Regions from separate parts of the Lysinibacillus sp. EB271-A1-10B genome, predicted to be linked through region 2. Evidence: predicted binding sites of a transcription regulator. Region 2 holds the regulator's gene; the other holds the start of a gene.
What was found. The regulator Rex, encoded in region 2, represses fermentation and respiration genes when NADH is low (regulators of the CRP and FNR family bind a similar motif). The targets are predictions, from matches to a motif close to TTGTGAAATATTTCACAA.

Region 1 (9,831 bases), on a different contig from region 2:
TTAAGGCTAACGCTATCTTCACTTTCTTTAATAGCATATTATTAGGACTTTCTTTTCCTGAAACAGGGGGTGGTCCTTCTGGCTGACCAGGTTTAGGCTTTTGCGGACCTCGTTTAAATGTAATAAATCCATTTAAAAAAGCCTCTACCATTTTATTATTACATTTGATGTATTCTTCTGGTGCTTCTTCCTCATCATTTACTTTAATAAGCATGTTCAATACTTCTTCCTTCGTAAAGTCCATACCGCCTAGCTTAAAAATTTCAACCATATCTTTATTTTTGATATCTAATGCATATCTTAAACGAATTAAAATATCATTGTTCGTCATTTAAAAAACCTCCATTTTAACTGTAAAGCGCTCCTAACAATCGTATCTTCAAGATTGTAGCATTACTTTATTATAGCAGAGACATTCACAATTTTAGCTAGCTTTCCAAAAGTTACTTTACTATAGTATTTAGAATGCGCATTTTACTTTTTTAAATGTATGATTAGCCAACTCTCGACCATTCTAATCACAAGGAGGTGAGAAAAATGGCTAATCGTAGTTCAAATAAACTTCTAGTTCCTGGTGTACATGAAGCTGTTACTCAATTGAAGTATGAAATCGCACAAGAATTTAATGTACAATTAGGGCCAGAAGCCTCTTCTCGTGCAAACGGTTCAGTCGGAGGAGAAATTACAAAACGCCTCGTAGAAATGGCTGAAAAACGTTCAAAAGGTTTATTATAATAATAAATATCCAAAAGAACGAATCCCTTTTATTTAATTGGAATTCGTTCTTTCATGTTTTTGCTATTACATCATTCTACCCGTCCATCTCAATCAACATTGTTTGATTCGAAGTTATCAAGCAATGTACGCACTTCATCTGTTGATTTCGTGTTCATCAATTGATTTCTTAATTCACCAGCTCCACGGAATCCTTTGACATAAATTTTGAAAAAGCGATGAAGCCCAGAGATTGAACGTGGTAGTACTTCCGCATATTGATCTTGAAGATCCAGCTGAAGTCTTAAAAGATCAAGGTACTCTTTACTGCTATGCTCTTTTGGCTCTTTTTCAAAAGCAAAAGGATTTTTAAAAATACCTCGCCCGATCATAACACCATCAATACCATATTGTTCAGCAAGCTTCAGCCCAGTTTGACGGTCAGGAATGTCTCCATTGATTGTTAGTAGTGTATTTGGTGCGATACGGTCACGTAATTTTTTGATTTCCGGAATTAGCTCCCAATGTGCATCTACTTGGCTCATTTCCTTTCTTGTACGTAAATGAATAGAAAGGTTCGCAATATCCTGTTGTAAAATATGCGTCAGCCACTCCTCCCACTCATTTACCTCTTTAAAGCCAAGTCGTGTCTTCACGCTGACAGGTAGCCCTCCTGCTTTTGCTGCTTGAATAAGCTCGGCCGCAACGTCTGGACGCAGAATAAGGCCACTGCCTTTCCCTCTCGATGCCACATTCGGGACAGGACAGCCCATATTAATATCGATGCCTTTAAAACCTAGCTCCGCCACGCCAATACTCATTTGACGGAAATATTCGGGATTATCCCCCCAAATATGCGCCACCATTGGCTGTTCATCTTCTGTAAAAATCAAACGGCCACGCACACTTTTCATGCCCTCTGGATGACAATAGCTATCTGAGTTTGTAAACTCTGTGAAAAATACGTCCGGTTTACCGGCTTCACTTACTACATGACGAAAAACAACATCCGTCACATCTTCCATTGGTGCAAGTACAAAAAATGGTCGTGGTAAATCACGCCAAAAATTATCTATCATTTCAAACTCAATTCCTCTCAATATGGATACAACTTTAAGCTCTCGATCAAAAAAATATGAAGCAAATGTTCCACTTCTTTTTACACTTATATCATGCTCAATAACTGATTATCAAACACAAAAATCGGCAATGTTTATTTTAACGAAAAAAGCAGATGGTATAGATTTTTTCTATATCAACTGCTTTTCTATTATACTAACTCCAACCAAGCGACCGCTTCACAATGCGTCGAATGCGGGAACATATCCACAGGTTGAATCTCCTGTGTTTGATAACCCCCATCCTCCAAAATTCGAAGGTCACGTGCTAGTGTAGCTGGATTACAGGACACATAAACAACACGCTTAGGACGTTGCACTAAAATCGTCTGAAGAAGCGCCTCATCACAGCCTTTGCGTGGTGGGTCAACTACTAAAACATCCGCTTCTTTGCCTTCCTTATACCAACGTGGAATGACTTCTTCTGCTGGCCCGGCCTCGAAATACGTATTTGTAAACCCATTTAGTGCTGCATTGCGTTTTGCATCTTCAATCGCTTGCGGGACAATTTCAACACCCATAACAGCCTTTGCTTGTTGTGCAAGGAATAGTGAAATTGTGCCGATACCACAGTAAGCATCGATTACTCGTTCATCACCTTGTAAGTTAGCGTAGTCTAATGCTTGTTTGTATAGAACTTCCGTTTGCTCAGGGTTTACTTGATAAAATGAACGGGCTGATATTTCAAAGCGAACATCGCCAATTGTATCAATAATAACGTCCTTGCCCCACAGGTTTACGGTTTCATCACCGAAAATAACGTTCGTTTTGTCGCTATTAACGTTTTGCATAATAGATGTGACATTCGGGACAAGCTTCTGGATTGTCGCAACAGCAGCATCTTTTTGCGGGAATTTTTTCTTTTTAGTTACGAGAACAACCATCACTTCACCAGTTGCTCGTGCCTTACGAACAACTACGTGGCGCAGCATTCCCTCATGCGATAATTCGTTGTATGGTCGAACACCGATTGCCGCTAGTTCCTTTTTCAAACCTACAAGAATAGCGTCCGCTTCTCCTGTCTGAATTAAGCATCGCTCCATATCCACAATGCTATGAGACTTCGTTTTGTAGAAACCAGCAATTGCTTGTCCTGCTTCATTTGAGGAGAAAGGTATTTGCGCTTTATTACGATAATGCCAAGGTTCTTCCATGCCCTTCACTGGTAGAACAGGCGCATCAATTTTACCAATGCGCTGCATGACATTACGCACCATGTTTTCTTTCCATTTTAACTGTCCTTCATAAGACAGGTGCTGTAATTGGCAGCCGCCACATTGTTTAAAATATTCACAAGGCGCATCAACACGATCTGATGATGGTTCGAGTATTTCTACGACCTTTGCGAAGCCGTAGTTTTTTAACGTTTTTACAACATGTACTTCCGCCGTTTCACTAGGAAGTGCACCTTGGATAAATAACGGATAGCCATCAACCTTTGCGACGCCATTTCCATCATGTGTTAAATCTTCTATATAAACTGTTAGTCGGTCATTCTTTTTCACGGGTGCTGACATTCGTACATCCTCCATTTCAATCTCTATATTGTAGCATGTTGAGGCGGATGAAAAAAGAACTTGGCTTCATATTGACGGCTCAAATGTTTTCGGCGACTGATCAGGTTAGACAAGATTGGGAACCGCTCTCTCTTCAAACTGATCACCTTTCCACGAGTAGAAAAAAGAGCCGCTATTCGCGACTCTTCCCCTCTTTCCTTACTGTATGGTAATCTCTAGGTGCCCACCAGAAAGCAGCGACTACACCTAGGATGACGACTATAAATGGTGCATAAAAAATCAAAAAACTTGTCATAGTTGTATCCCTCCTATGCGTGATTGTCTTCTTTTCCTGTCACATAATTTTTGTTGAAAAGGAATAGCTTCAACAACAAGAACAGTGATGGAATAAGCAGACATAGTCCCAAAACAAACGCAATGACGAGCGCAATTGCCATTTGTGTACTTGTAAAGCTATCGTAAATTGTTAAATATGGATACAGTAAATATGGGTATTGGGCAATTCCATATGCAAAGAATGCCACTGCAAATTGGGCAATCAATAAACTAACCGCTAGACCATAATTTTTTCGCATCCATATTAACACTACAGTAATAATAAACAGCACCGCAGAAATGGCAAACATCCACCATAAATTAACCATGTTATTGTAACTTTCAGGGTTAATGAATTTCATTTCGTACATAATGCCGAGCGCACTCACCATTAATGGTATCGCCCAAGCAAGCGCGTATTTTCGCATTAAATTTGTAGCTTCTCGATCCTTTGCTTTATGTGCATACCAAGTTAAAAACACGGCTGAAATATAAAGTACCGCAGCAATGCTCAGCACGACAATACTCCAAGCAAACGGACTCATATACAACTTCCAATAATTCAAGACCGGTTGCCCATCAATAAGATCAACATAGCCACCCGCAGCAATCGCGAATACAACAGAGAGTGAGGCAGGAATGAGTAATCCTGCTATACCATATGTCAACGTGTAACCAATATGCCCACGTGCGCCATATGATTCAAATGCATAGTAGGAGCCTCGTATTGCAAGAAGCACTAGCGAAATACTAACTGGAACAAGTAAAATCGTTCCATAATAGAAAGCTGTTTGTGGGAAAAATCCAACAATCCCGACAAAAAAGAATACTAAAAAGACATTCGTTACTTCCCAAACTGGTGATAAATAACGTTTAATAATATTCGTTAAAATGTGATTTTTTCCGATGAGTAGGCTGTAGGCATTAAAAAAGCCTGCACCAAAATCGATTGAAGCTACAATGACATAACCAAATAGGAAAATCCATAAAACTGAAATACCTAAAATCTCTAATGTCATAAGATGTCACCGCCTTTTTCATCATGGCGATCTTCTATTTCACGCTCAATTGGATTCTTTTTGAACATGCGAACCAACACTACGATACTTCCTACTGCTAATACCGCATATACACCAGTAAACAATAGCATCATTAAGTCTACATGATCACTCGTTGTGGCCCCTTCTGGTGTTCGCATTAATCCATATAAGATCCAAGGCTGTCGTCCCACTTCGGCAAGCCACCATCCTGCTTCAATTGCAATAATGGAAAGTGGTCCACCTGCAACAACAATCCATCTAAACCAACGTCTATGAATAAACTGCCAATCACGTGCTTTCCCGGTTACATAAAGCAATGAAACGAGTGCCATGAACATGCCAATAAACACCATGAGGTCAAACAGATAATGAATATACAGCGGTGGTCGATCTTCTTTAGCAAATTGATCTAAACCAATTACCTCTGCATTTGGATTATTATGTGCTAAAACACTTAAAGCATAAGGTACTTTAATAGCATATTTTACTTCTTCACCATCTAATACACCCAATAGTATAAGAGAAGCTTTATCTCCCGTTTCAAAGTGCCACTCAGCTGCAGCTAATTTTTCTGGTTGATATTCAGCTAAATATTTTCCTGAAAAGTCTCCAATAATCGCTGCTGCAATAGAGAAAATCAGACCAATCTTCATAAGTAGGTATAAAGATTTTTTATGGTATACATGCTTAGAACCTCTAAGTAGACGGTATCCTGCAATGGATGCTAACACAAATGCGGCCGTCATGTAGGCTGTAACGAGTACATGTGCTACCTTTGTCGGCATCGCTGGATTAAACATCGCTAAAAAAGGTTGAATATTTACAAGCTGTCCGTCCACAATGTCAAATCCTTGTGGTGCATTCATAAACGCATTGACAATTGTAATAAACACAGCTGACATTGATGCACCGACAGCAACCGGAATTAATAGTAGCATATGCTTTTTCTGACTATCGAAGCGATCCCAAGTATATAAGTAGATGCCTAGGAAGATGGCTTCAAAGAAAAAGGCAAACGTTTCCAAGAAAAGTGGTAATGCAATCGTTTGGCCAGCAAGCTGCATAAAATTCGGCCATAGTAAAGACAACTGTAAGCCAATTGCTGTCCCTGTTACAACTCCGACGGCAACTGTTATAACAAAGCCGCGCGCCCAACGTCTTGCCATTAAAATATAGTGCTCATCATTCTTTTTATACCCAGTCCATTGTGCGATCATAATCATTAATGGGACACCAACCCCAATCGTTGCATAAATAATATGGAACGATAAAGTTAGCTCCGTTAATGCTCTACTCCAAAAGACTGCTGATTCATTCACCATTTCATTGCCCCCCTAACCTCCAAATATTCTTCCAAGTATGGAAAGTAGCATGATAATTGCAACACCAAAGCTTAGCCAAATGAGCTTTCTTTCCTGTGACTTATACAACGGCAACACTCCCTTTCCCTTATCCATACCCCCATTTTCCACTATTGCAACGAAAAAAACCTTTATAATGGACCGGAATTTCGGCCTATTATAAAGGTTTCAAATTTTGTTCAAGTATTATACTCACATTTGCCAAACATTTTTCTTAATTCATTCACAATACCATTTAAAGGATGGGCATATACGCATATGTGGTGTTTAATCCATTAATACCCATAACAAAAGGATTTCTTTTAACTTCAATAGAACTATTTTTTATGTTTATTGTACACGGTCTTCTTCACGAATATCTGCTAGTGGGACAAAAATTTCAATATGACGCTTTAAGTTTTCAAATGTTGCAGGCGCGTCACCACCATATTCACCATCTAAGTTTAAATGAATTTCATCTTCAGTAGATACTTTGACGACACTTGCTTTTTTATAAATTACACGATCATCATTTAAATGCTCGCCTCTTAATGCCATTGCAGCAAGCTGAATAAATTCAGGCAGGTTTACTTTTTTCAATACGATTAAAGTAAAGTAGCCATCATTAATACTTGCGTCTGGTGCAAGCTTTTCAAAGCCTCCCACCGAATTTGTTAAGCCACATAAAAACATCATGGCATCCCCATCAAACACTTCGCCATCGTATTCAATACGCATGTGAGAAGCTTTAATCGATGGGATCATTTCCACTGCTTTTAAGTAGTAAGCTAACTGCCCTAGCATTGTTTTCATTTTACTTGGCACTTCATAAGTTAATTCTGTAATACGTCCGCCAGCAGCAATATTGATGAAATAGCGTTCCCCATTTAATAAACCAACATCTACTGGTAACGATTCACCTTTAATAATAATGTCAACGGCAGCTTCAATATTTCGAGGAATGTGCACGGCACGGGCAAAGTCATTCGTTGTACCCATCGGAATTAGACCTACTTTCGGCCGGTTCTCAAATGGACTTACACCTGCAACAACTTCATTTAATGTGCCATCTCCACCAACTGCAATAATTATATCAAAGCCACGTTCTACTGCATTTTTTGCAGCAATGGTCGCATCGCCTTCACAGGTTGTTGCGTGACAAGATGTCTCATAGCCTGCTACCTCTAATTTTGCCAATACTTCTGGTAGATGCTTTTTAAACACTTCACGCCCAGATGTAGGATTATAAATGATTCTTGCTCGTTTCATAACATACCTTCCTGCTTCATAAGATTCTATTTCTTTCAACGAATTATTCTTTTAAATGTTGCATTGAAGTCAACAAGAGCAAGGCATGTCCTCATTTTTCTGACATGCAGCCTTGTGATTTACAATTATTGCAATGCAGCTGTTACTTGCTTTTTAAAATCCTCGTAAACATATGTCCAATATGATTTATTCGTCATATTCTCTTCACGAATTTCTGCATATAGCGCTTTTTGTGCATCTTCAAATGTAGGATCTTCTTTATCAGGTAAAGTAGCTCGTTTACTTACTACTAATTCCTGTAATTCTGGTGCTCGTGGTCCCCATTTTCCTACAACCTGACCAGCATCATCTAATAGAATATAAACCGGAATTGCACGGCCACCGTTTGTTAAATAACGATCAATCAAATCTGTATCCGCATCACGTAATACTGCGCGCATGTCTAGTTCTGCTGCCTCTGCAACTCGGCGAATGATTGGATTGTTTAACATTGCGTCCCCGCACCAGTCCTCAGTAATTGTTAAAATTTTTAGTTGATTGTTCTTCAATAGTTCGATAAAGCCATCGTTTATTGGCACTTCGAAACCATCATAAATACGGAAGCTTTCCTCTTTTAATGTCGTCATATGATCCATATATTGTTGAATTGAAATCGCATCATTGAAATATTGTTGTTCCGTTTTCATTGATAGACCTCCTAAAGTTTTATCATGTTCTTCTATATTTTGCTATGAATACTCCATTTAGACAACTATAAAGTGCTAATTTGGTATTTTTTAGTTCTTTTCTCCATAAATTCGAGTTTATTTCCGTTCCTGCTGAGCTTTTAAATCTCCCAGCCTCTACTCAAAAAAAGCCTTTTTATTGTTATAGATGCCCCTAAAGATTCTTTAGTATGTATTAATTTTTATTTATAAAAGGCCAAGAAAGCAAATTTGCTCTCTTGACCTTCCGTTGCAATTACAATTAACGTTTTGCAATTTCTTGTTGTAATAATTTATTGACCATAGGTGGGTTCGCTTGACCTTTAGTTGCTTTCATAATTTGACCAACTAAGAAGCCGATAGCGCGATCCTTACCGTTTTTGAAGTCTTCGATCGATTGTGCATTGTTGTCTAGAACTTCTGTAACGATAGCAAGTAATGCACCTTCATCAGAAATTTGAACTAAACCTTTTGCTTTAACGATTTCTCCAGCAGAACCGCCATTTTCTACTAATTCAGCAAATACCTTTTTACCGATTTTAGAAGAAATTGTACCGTCAGTGATTAATTTCACCATTTCCGCAAGGTTTTCTGGCGTTAATGCAGTATCTTTAAGGTCTTTTTGTTCTGCATTTAAGTATGCAGAAACATCACCCATAAGCCAGTTTGCTGAAAGTTTTGCATCCGCATCTTTAGCTACCATCGCCTCGAAGAAGTCTGAGATTTCTTTTGAAATAACAAGAACTCCTGCATCATATGGCGTTAAGCCTAATTCTTCAACATAGCGTTTTTTACGAGCATCTGGAAGCTCTGGAATTTCTGATTTTACTCGCTCTAACCATTCATCATCGATTGATAGGCGAACTAAATCTGGCTCTGGGAAGTAACGATAATCGTCTGTTCCTTCTTTTACACGCATAAGAATTGTTTTACCTGTTTTTTCATCGAAACGGCGAGTCTCTTGCTCAATTACCCCACCTGAAAGAAGGACATCAGCTTGGCGTAATTCCTCGTGCTCTAAACCACGGCGAACATAGTTGAAAGAGTTAAGGTTTTTAAGCTCTGTTTTTGTACCAAATTCTTCTCGACCATATGGACGAAGTGAAATGTTGGCGTCACAACGAAGTGAACCTTCTTCCATTTTACAGTCCGATACATCTGAATATTGGATGATTGATTTTATTTTTTCAAGATACGCATACGCTTCGTTTGGCGTGCGAATATCTGGCTCAGAAACGATTTCTACAAGTGGTGTACCTTGACGGTTAAAGTCAACTAAAGAGTGGTCTCCACTGTGAGACAGTTTACCAGCATCTTCTTCCATATGAAGACGTGTAATACCAATACGTTTTGTATAACCATCTACTTCAATATCAACCCAGCCGTTTTTACCGATTGGTTTATCGAATTGAGAAATTTGATAAGCTTTCGGATTATCAGGATAGAAGTAGTTTTTACGGTCAAATTTTGTTTCTTGTTCGATTTCCATGTTTAGTGCAAGTGCTGCACGCATTGCGAAATCTACAACATTTTTATTAAGTACAGGTAGGACCCCAGGATAGCCTAGGTCGATAACTGTAGTATTTGTATTTGGTTCAGCACCGAAGTGAGCTGGTGCTGGTGAGAAGATTTTTGAGTTCGTTTTTAACTCAACGTGTACTTCTAAACCAATGACTGTTTCAAAGTTCATGTTATTTTCCCTCCCAAATTTGAGGAACTTGTTTATGGAACTCCGTTGCTTGTTCAAAAGCATGAGCTACACGGTAAATTGTTGCTTCATCGAAATATTTACCGATAATTTGTAAGCCTAGTGG
Region 2 (9,831 bases):
CTTGTATAAAAACTAGGCAAACCTACCCTCATGCCAAAGCACAAAGCTGATTCCGGACGCAATTATGCCGAGGCATAATTGATTAGTAGTTTCAAGTTATCGACTCATCCCATGATGAGCATCACTTTTGTTAATTCGATATACAGTAATTTATATTCCTTTTGTCGACAAGCTGCAACAATTACGCCAAGGTGTAATTGTTTTTTTTAAAATCCATTGGATGCTTTGAACATTTACGCTTGTTTCGGTAAACTAGAAGTAATGGAGCTAGGAGAGGAAAAAAGAGATGATGTATGAAAAAATAATGAATTCACTTGATGATACTGAGCAGTTTGCGCTGAAGCTAGCAAGCGTACTAGAAGCCCAGGATACAATTACATTAGAGGGTGATTTGGGCGCTGGCAAGACGACATTTACGAAAGCATTAGCGAAGGGGCTTGGCGTGAAGAGAACAGTCAATAGCCCGACATTTACGATTGTAAAGCAATATGAAGGGCGTTTACCATTTAATCATTTAGATGTTTATCGTTTAGCAGAAAGTGATGAAGACCTTGGATGGGACGAGTTATTTTATGGTGATGCGGTGTCAGTTGTCGAGTGGGCTCATTTGATTGAACAGGATTTACCACAGGAGCGCCTTGCAATAGAAATTTACCGAATGGGAGAAAATCAACGACGATTTGTATTAACACCTCTGGGAAAGCGATATGAGGCATTATGTGAGGAGCTAATGAAATGATTTGGTTAGGGATTGAAACAGCGAATGCACCACTTTCTATTGCTGTAATACGGGATGGTAAAGTGGTCGCAGAGATTGTACAAAATATAAAATTAACGCATTCGGCAGGTGCTATGCCAGCCATTGAAGAAGTGCTAGCAAACGCTGGCATAAAGCCAAGCGAGTTGGATGCGATTGCTGTATCAGAAGGGCCTGGTTCTTATACAGGTGTACGAATAGGCGTGACGCTTGCAAAAACATTAGCATGGACATTGAAAAAGCCTTTAGTTGGAGTATCTAGCTTAAAGTCATTAGCCGCAAATGCAGCACTATATGATGGGTTTATTTGTCCTATTTTTGATGCGCGCAGAGGCAATGTTTATACGGCCGTTTATAAAGGGCGTGAGCTTGAAACAATTATAGATGATTATCACGATCATATTGATGGCCTGTTAGAGCGTTTACAGGCTTTAGAGGCACCGATTTTATTTGTTGGAGTAGATGTAGATGTGTTTTGGCATAAAATCGTAGAGGTGCTAGGTGACTATGCTCAACGTATACCATTTAGTCATGACTTGCCAAGAGCAAGTGAAACAGTTCGATTAGCGACGAAAGTGGAGCTACCAAGTGTGGATGCTGTTCATCATTTTGTCCCGCAATACAAACGTATTGCAGAGGCGGAGGCGAATTGGCTGAAGGAACAAAAGGAGAAGGCACATGAGTAGTAATGTAATATTTCGTAAAATGGTATCTGAAGATGTCCCAGTAGTGTATGAAATTGAGCTTGCTACATTTACTACACCATGGACGTTAGACTCTTTTTATTATGAAGTGCATGAAAATCAGTATGCACATTATGTGCTAGCTATAGATGAATATAATAACATTATCGGTTTTTGTGGAATGTGGATGGTAATAGACGCAGCGCAAATTACGAACGTAGCCGTTATAGATGCTGCTCGCGGTCGCGGAATTGGTGAAGGGTTAATGCGAGAGGCAATGCGTATTGCGAAAGACCATAGTATGGAAGTCATGAGTTTAGAGGTACGAGTGACAAATACAGTTGCTCAAAATCTTTATCGAAAGCTTGATTTCCAAGACGGTGGCATACGTAAAGGCTATTATACAGATAACGGGGAGGATGCCCTTGTCATGTGGGTGAATTTATGATGGAAGATCGAATTATATTAGCAATAGAATCGAGCTGTGATGAAACAGCAGCAGCGATTATTCGAAATGGCTCTGAAATTGTTTCAAATGTGGTTGCATCTCAAATAGAAAGTCATAAACGATTTGGTGGGGTTGTACCTGAAATTGCATCTCGTCATCATGTTGAGCAAATTACAGTGGTTATTGAAGAAGCATTAGCGCAGGCAAATATGAAGCCAACTGATTTAGACGCTGTGGCAGTTACTGAAGGTCCTGGTCTTGTAGGTGCATTGTTAATTGGGATTAATGCCGCGAAGGCTTTTGCATTTGCCAATGATTTACCGATAATCGGTGTGCATCATATAGCTGGACATATATATGCTAACGCACTTGTACAGCCGATGGAATTCCCATTATTAGCACTAGTTGTATCAGGTGGCCATACAGAGCTAGTTTATATGAAAGAACATGGCTCTTTTGAAGTCATTGGTGAGACGAGAGATGATGCAGCTGGTGAAGCTTATGATAAGGTTGCACGTGTTTTAGGCTTACCATATCCAGGTGGTCCACGTATTGACAAACTAGCACACGAGGGAGATGAGGCTGTAACCTTCCCACGAGTGTGGTTAGAGGAAGGTTCTTATGATTTTAGCTTTAGCGGTTTAAAGTCAGCAGTTATTAATTATAAGCATAATATGGATCAGCGTGGAGAAGAGATTTCTCCGACTGCCGTAGCCAAAGGATTTCAGGATAGCGTAGTTGAAGTGTTAACAGCTAAAACATTACGGGCAGCACGTGAATATAAAGTGAAACAAGTTATTGCAGCTGGAGGTGTAGCGGCAAATAAAGGCTTACGTACATCACTTGAGTCAGTATTTGCGGAAGAAGGTATCCCGTTGTATGTACCGCCATTAAAGCTGTGTACAGATAATGCCGCTATGATAGGGGCAGCAGCAACACCTATGTTTGAAATGACTATTCGAGGCAATTTATCAATGAACGGTCGTCCTGGAATGGAGTTAAAATCCTGGGTATAAATTCTTTCAGAAAGAGGTGTTTTAGATTTAATTCTAAAACACCTCTTTTTTGCTTTTGTGAAAAAAATGTTGAGAAAACAGTGGACATAAGAAAATATAAATCTGATTAGTTGACAAATTTTTCAGAAAATTATCCACAGGCAAGGCGAAAATAAAAGAGCGAACATCCGTACTTATGCACAAAATGTTGATAACTTGTGCATAACTTGTGATTATTCAATATATAGTAGCCTGTTTTGCACAGAATCATGTGAATAAAATATTTTTGAATTGTGGACAATGTGGAAAAGTCTGTTGATATGTTGGTATTACTAGATTTATAGTGTGTATAAAGTTGTGGGCATTTTTTGTCGAAAAATAGCACTTGACCAATATATATGAAAAATGAAGACGAGTAAAGTAAAAAGCCATGCGACAAGGCACATGGCTTTACAATACTCCCAATGTAAAGAAAGAAGTTCGGTAGGGGATGTTATAAGGTAATATTTTCAAGTTCTTCACTTAGCTCCAGCCATTCCATTTCAAATAATTCGTACTGTTCTTTAGAAGTGGATAATTCATCCTGGAGTTGTGTAATTTTTTCGTGGTCTGTGAAAATCTCAGGATCGCAAAGAGCTTCCTCTAAGCGAGCTATTTCAAGATTTTCTTGTTGCATTTTCTCTTCTAGTTCCTCAAGCGTGCGTCTAATTTGACGCTCTCGTTTTTTAGCCTCTTTATCAATTTTAGAAGTAGAGATCTTCTCAGGTACATCAGCTTGCGCTTGCGGCTGAGCAGCAGCCTTCATTTGGGCGATTTCTATTAGCTCTTGTTTTTTCTCAAGATAATAATCATAGTCACCTAAGTACTCAAAGGAACCATCACCAGACAGTTCGATTACTTTAGTAGCGATTCGATTGATAAAATATCGGTCATGCGATACGAATAAGAGCGTTCCAGGATAATCAATAAGTGCGTTTTCCAGTATCTCTTTACTATCTAAGTCTAAGTGATTGGTAGGCTCATCAAGAATTAAGAAATTTGCCTTTTGCATCATCAACTTAGCTAATGCAAGTCTGGCTTTTTCTCCACCAGATAAAGACGACACGGTTTTATCTACATCAACTCCACTGAATAAGAAGCGGCCTAGCGCTGTGCGAATATCTTTTTCATTCATTAAAGGCCATTCATCCCATAGCTCTTTTAGAACACTTTTATTGCTCGATAGCTTTGCCTGCTCTTGATCATAATAACCAATCTGAACATTTGTACCATAGCGAATCTCTCCAGTGAATGGTAGCAAATCTTTGACAATGGTTTTTAATAAAGTGGATTTACCAACACCATTGGGTCCAACAAGTGCAATGCGGTCTTCTCGGAAAGTGCGTAGTGTGATGCCGCTTGATATTTTCTTATCAGCATAACCTATCGTTAAGTCATCGATAGATAATACATCGTTACCACTTTGGCGTTCAATTGTAAAACCGAAGCTTGCTGACTTTTCATCACCTTCGGGAGAGTCCATCCATTCTGTTCGTTCGAGCATTTTACGACGACTTTGTGCCATTTTAGTAGTAGAAGCACGAGCAATATTTTTTTGAATAAATTCCTCTAGCTTGGCCTTTTCATCTTGCTGACGTTCATATAGCTTCAAATCACGCTCATAATTTTTCGCTTTCTCATCTAAATAGGCACTATAATTGCCTGTATATTTTGTGACGCGATGACGAGATACTTCGTAGACAATGGAAACAACCTGGTCTAAGAAGTAGCGGTCATGGGAAACAATTAGAATAGCCCCTTCATAACCCTTTAAATATGATTCTAACCAAGAGAGGGTTTCAATATCTAAATGGTTAGTAGGTTCATCAAGGATTAATAGGTCAGGTTTACTTAAAAGAAGCTTAGCAAGTGCTAACCGCGTCCGTTGTCCCCCTGATAGTGAGCTAATTGACTTTTGGTAATCCTCAGGATAAAACTGCATACCATGAAGCACAGAACGTGTATCCGATTCATATTGATAGCCACCCGCATCCTTAAAATTATGTTGTAAATGATCGTATTCAGACATTATTTTTGCATATAAAGTAGGATTTTCATAAACAGCTGGGTCGGCCATTTGTTGTTCTAATGATCGTAGCGTTTGTTCTTGGGCAATAAGCGGCTCAAAAATTGTCATCATTTCATCCCAAATCGACAATGTTGAGTTTAAACCAGCATGCTGCTCTAAGTATCCAATTTGTATACCTTTCGGGATAATAATATCGCCAGAGTCATATGACATTTGACCAGCAATAATTTTAAGTAAAGTGGATTTACCAGCACCGTTACGACCTACTAATGCAACTCGGTCACGATGTTGAACTTCTAATTTTACGCCACTTAAAATTTCATCTGCAAGGAAGGATTTATATAGTTGATTGACCTGTAAAACAATCATTCATGACACCTCAATTCTTCCTTAGTGTAATGGATGAGCGATTGGCTTGCAATGTCGATGCTTTACTTATTCCAAGCTGTCATGTAAGATTGAAACGATTTCCCTTTATTTAGTGGCGTAAAAGCGCCATTAACTAAAGGAAAATCCTCCAGTGAATATTATAAATTTAGAAATATAAAGCCTGTATCATAAATAGAATTTGATACATTTTAAGGAGGAAAAAGTTTGAAACAAGAATTGAAAATTCCACAAGCCACTACGAAAAGACTTCCTCTTTACTATCGTTTTATCCAAAACTTTGCACAAGAAGGCATGGAACGCATTTCGTCGAAGGAACTAAGTGAAGCGATGAAAATTGATTCTGCAACTATTCGCCGAGATTTTTCTTATTTTGGTGCTCTTGGGAAAAAGGGATATGGCTATGATGTGCAGCATCTCTTAAAATTTTTTAGCCAAACGCTCGATCAACATGAAGCGACTAAGGTTGCGTTAATTGGTGTAGGGAATTTAGGTAGTGCTTTATTAAAATATAATTTTCAAAAAAACCACAATACTCATATCGTTGTTGCATTTGACTCGAAGGCCCCAAAAGAAGGGAAAATGATTAGCAATATTCCTGTTTTTCACCCTGACTTATTGGAAGAAAAATATGCGGAATATGGAGCGGAGCTTGCAATTTTAACAGTTTCACCACGCTCTGCACAGAAAATGGCTGATAGATTAGCAGTGATGAACGCAAAAGGAATTTTGAACTTTACGCCAGAGCGTATTACAGTACCAGATAAAATGCAACTTTTAACAATCGATTTGTCGGTAGAGTTGCAGGCGCTTATTTATTTAATTCGTAATCAGGAAGAGTGATCATTGTACATAATTTAACTTCTTTCAGCGGGTGTACAAACGCCCATTGAAAGAAGTTAAAGCCTTAGGGCGTAATTAGACTGAGGTATAATTGATAGCATAGCTCACAGTTTCTGTTCAATAGAAGTATGTATAAAATTGAGAGAATGACGAAAAACTTTCACATATAATTAGTTAGCAAAATGGCTAAATATGCGTTAAAATGATGGATATAAAGAGGAGGTGGCTTTAATGGGTGGTATTGGTCCTATGAGCCTCATTATTATCGGAATTGTCGCATTACTAATTTTTGGTCCTAAGAAGTTACCAGAGCTTGGTAAAGCATTTGGTTCAACATTACGTGAATTCAAAAATGCTACTAAAGGTTTAGCCGACGAAGATGATGATGACAAGAAAAAGAAAGAATTAGATAAGTAAGTTAGGATGTTTGTGGAATGAATCCAAGAGATCTAACTGTCATTGAACATATAGAAGAATTAAGAAAACGGCTTTTCATTGTTGCCGTTTTCTTTGTTCTAGCTATGGCTGGCGGCTTCTTTGTTGCAAAGCCACTTGTTAAATACCTTCAAAGTACTGGAGCGAATTACAATATAGAGCTCCATGCATTTGATGTAGTAACACCACTTGCAATTTATATCCAAGTAGTTTTTTTAATAGCATTTATCCTATCCTCACCGGTATTGATGTATCAATTGTGGGCTTTTATTAGCCCGGGATTAAGGGACGTAGAACGAAAAGCAACTTTAAGCTATATACCGTATTCATTTTTATTGTTTTTAGCAGGGCTGTCTTTTTCGTATTTTTTACTATTCCCTTATGTCATAAAGTTTATGATGAATTTATCAAACGATTTAGAAATTCAACAAACAATTGGTATACATGAATATTTTTCGTTTTTATTTAAGCTTACAATACCTTTTGGTTTCCTTTTCCAATTACCGATTGTAGTCTTGTTCTTTTCACGTATTGGGATTTTATCTCCTGAGTTACTAATTCGTATTCGTAAGTATTCATACTTTGGTTTATTTGTATGTGCTGCACTAATCGCGCCACCTGAATTAGCTTCGCACTTAATGGTTTCAGTACCGTTGTTTGTTCTTTATGAAATTAGCATTATGATTTCTCGTATTGGTTATAAGAAATACTTAAAATCAGAGGAAATGCGAATGAAGGAAGAACAAGAAGCTGAGCAAAAACGTCAGATAGAAGAGGCACTTGAACAGCAGAGACGTCAAATCGAAGAATTGAATCAATAATAATAGAAGCTCGATGCTAATTAGTAGCATCGAGCTTTTTCGTCGTGATAGATACAGTTAAATTTAACTTCTTTCAGCGGGTGTCCAAACACCCGCTGATTTTTATTGCATTTTTTCTAGTTCTTGAAGAAACTTTTGCAATGGTTCTGCATACAATTGTACAAGTGTCACAAAACCGTTCAGCATGACATGGGCGATAATGGACGTCCAAATGCGTTTTGTTTTGTGATATAAGAAGGCAAAGATCAATCCGCAAATTGTATAAAGCAAGATATGTGAGAAGTCCATATGAATAAGGGCAAAGAAAATGGCGCTTACTATACCGGCTATCCAGAAATTAGTTGTTTGGACAAGCGATCCAAAAATAACACGACGGAAGACGAACTCTTCTAATATTGGTCCAAAAACAACTATCGCTAATATCGCAATAGGAGCACCTTTTGCAATAGCTACAATATCAGCTGTGTTTTGCGATCCACCTTGGATACCGAATATGGCCATTTCGATCGCTGCGCCAATCATTTGGCCAAAGAAAACTAAGAAGAAACCAATAATTCCCCACATAATTGACAGTGGTATCGTTTCTTTCTTCCCTTTATAAATATCCCAAAACGCTTTATCGCGAGATGTTAGGATTAAGCTTAGAATTAACGCAGTGGCAAAGCTAAGTGCAATATACCAACCTTGCGTAAGAGGAGCAGCTTGCTCGCTAGGCAAACCAGTTGTACTCATAATAAGCTTGTGAAACGGCTTTGCTAGCAATATCCCTGATAGATGCATGACGATATAAATCACTAAAACATAAAGGGCTGTTTTTTTATGCTTACTTATTTTTGTAGAATTGTTCACAGTCAAAATCCTTTCCATTCATTATGTTACCTTTCTATTGTAGAGGAATATGGAAAGAAAACAAAATTTTTCGAAGTTCTGACTTGCAAAAAAAAGTGTGATTGATTATCATAATAATTGTGTTAGCACTCGTATGGGTAGAGTGCTAATAGAGTTAATCTTATAATTAATTAATAGGAGGTTGTTTCACTTGTTAAGACCACTAGGAGATCGTATTGTAATCGAACTAATCGAGGTAGAAGAAAAATCTGCATTCGGTATTGTACTGCCAGACTCTGCAAAAGAAAAGCCACAAGAAGGTAAAATTGTAGCAGTTGGGACAGGTCGTATATTAGAGAACGGACAACGTGTAGAGCTTGACGTTAAAGTTGACGACCGCATTATTTTCTCTAAATACTCTGGTACAGAAGTTAAATATGAAGGTAATGAATACCTAATTTTACGCGAAAGCGATATTCTTGCGATTATTGAATAAATTAATACTTTTAAAGATTCATCACCAAACGTTGTGGATGACATTTTTTAAAACGTCTACTATGTATAAATAGGTTGATTGGAGTGGAGGCTGGGCGACTCCTTGGGGATCAATGGCTCATCGGACGCCCCCAGGAAGCTTTACTCTGTGCGAAAGCGAAGCGTCAGCAACAAAGCGCCCAGTCGGAACGGAAATCAACCACACGTTTTGGTGAGAATTCCTTTTAAAGTAAATACTGCTAGTGATTGTCACGAAAAACATATTAGTGACAATGACAGTATGGCGAAATTTTTATAAATATATTGATGAAGCTTAACGAATATTCCATTCCAGGAGGGTAAATTCAAATGGCAAAAGATATTAAATTCTCAGAAGAAGCACGTGCATTAATGCTACAAGGTGTAGATAAATTAGCAAACGCAGTAAAAATTACTCTAGGGCCAAAAGGTCGTAACGTAGTTTTAGAAAAAAAATTCGGTTCACCACTTATTACAAATGATGGTGTAACAATTGCAAAAGAAATCGAGCTAGAAAATCCATACGAAAACATGGGTGCAAAATTAGTAGCGGAAGTTGCTTCTAAAACGAACGAAATCGCTGGTGACGGTACAACAACTGCAACAGTATTAGCTCAAGCAATTATTCGTGAAGGCTTAAAAAACGTAACAGCTGGTGCAAATCCTGTAGGCATTCGTAAAGGGATTGACAAAGCAGTTGCAGCAGCACTTACAGAATTAAACGCTATTTCTCGTCCAGTAAGCAACAAAGAGGAAATCGCACAAGTTGCGGCCATCTCTGCTGCTGATGATGAAGTAGGACAATTAATTGCAGAAGCAATGGAACGTGTGGGTAACGACGGTGTTATTACAATTGAAGAATCTAAAGGCTTCACAACTGAGCTTGATGTAGTAGAAGGTATGCAATTCGACCGTGGATATGCATCACACTACATGGTAACAGATACAGATAAAATGGAAGCTGTATTGGATAATCCATACATTTTAATTACTGATAAAAAAATTACAAACATCCAAGAAGTATTACCATTATTAGAACAAGTGGTACAACAA

Region 1: the regulator Rex is predicted to act here: its motif matches at 6,277-6,294, upstream of AC3WSK_RS18280 (cytochrome ubiquinol oxidase subunit I).

Annotation. Positions count from the first base shown of each region.
Region 1 covers NZ_JBYTDL010000016.1:28,223-38,053, reverse strand. Annotated here, with positions in the region: gene AC3WSK_RS18310 (YehS family protein) at 1-331, opposite strand, end outside; gene AC3WSK_RS18305 (alpha/beta-type small acid-soluble spore protein) at 538-735, shown strand; gene AC3WSK_RS18300 (tRNA dihydrouridine synthase) at 825-1,793, opposite strand; gene rlmD (23S rRNA (uracil(1939)-C(5))-methyltransferase RlmD) at 1,985-3,349, opposite strand; gene cydS (cytochrome bd oxidase small subunit CydS family protein) at 3,522-3,644, opposite strand; gene AC3WSK_RS18285 (cytochrome d ubiquinol oxidase subunit II) at 3,658-4,683, opposite strand; gene AC3WSK_RS18280 (cytochrome ubiquinol oxidase subunit I) at 4,680-6,026, opposite strand; gene AC3WSK_RS18275 (diacylglycerol kinase) at 6,396-7,313, opposite strand; gene AC3WSK_RS18270 (thioredoxin family protein) at 7,439-7,999, opposite strand; gene gatB (Asp-tRNA(Asn)/Glu-tRNA(Gln) amidotransferase subunit GatB) at 8,280-9,707, opposite strand; gene gatA (Asp-tRNA(Asn)/Glu-tRNA(Gln) amidotransferase subunit GatA) at 9,709-9,831, opposite strand, start outside.
Region 2 covers NZ_JBYTDL010000024.1:1,596-11,426, forward strand. Annotated here, with positions in the region: gene tsaE (tRNA (adenosine(37)-N6)-threonylcarbamoyltransferase complex ATPase subunit type 1 TsaE) at 290-739, shown strand; gene tsaB (tRNA (adenosine(37)-N6)-threonylcarbamoyltransferase complex dimerization subunit type 1 TsaB) at 736-1,443, shown strand; gene rimI (ribosomal protein S18-alanine N-acetyltransferase) at 1,436-1,888, shown strand; gene tsaD (tRNA (adenosine(37)-N6)-threonylcarbamoyltransferase complex transferase subunit TsaD) at 1,885-2,904, shown strand; gene AC3WSK_RS21900 (ABC-F family ATP-binding cassette domain-containing protein) at 3,377-5,320, opposite strand; gene AC3WSK_RS21905 (redox-sensing transcriptional repressor Rex) at 5,546-6,181, shown strand; gene AC3WSK_RS21910 (twin-arginine translocase TatA/TatE family subunit) at 6,413-6,598, shown strand; gene tatC (twin-arginine translocase subunit TatC) at 6,616-7,437, shown strand; gene AC3WSK_RS21920 (CPBP family intramembrane glutamic endopeptidase) at 7,540-8,304, opposite strand; gene groES (co-chaperone GroES) at 8,477-8,761, shown strand; gene groL (chaperonin GroEL) at 9,109-9,831, shown strand, end outside.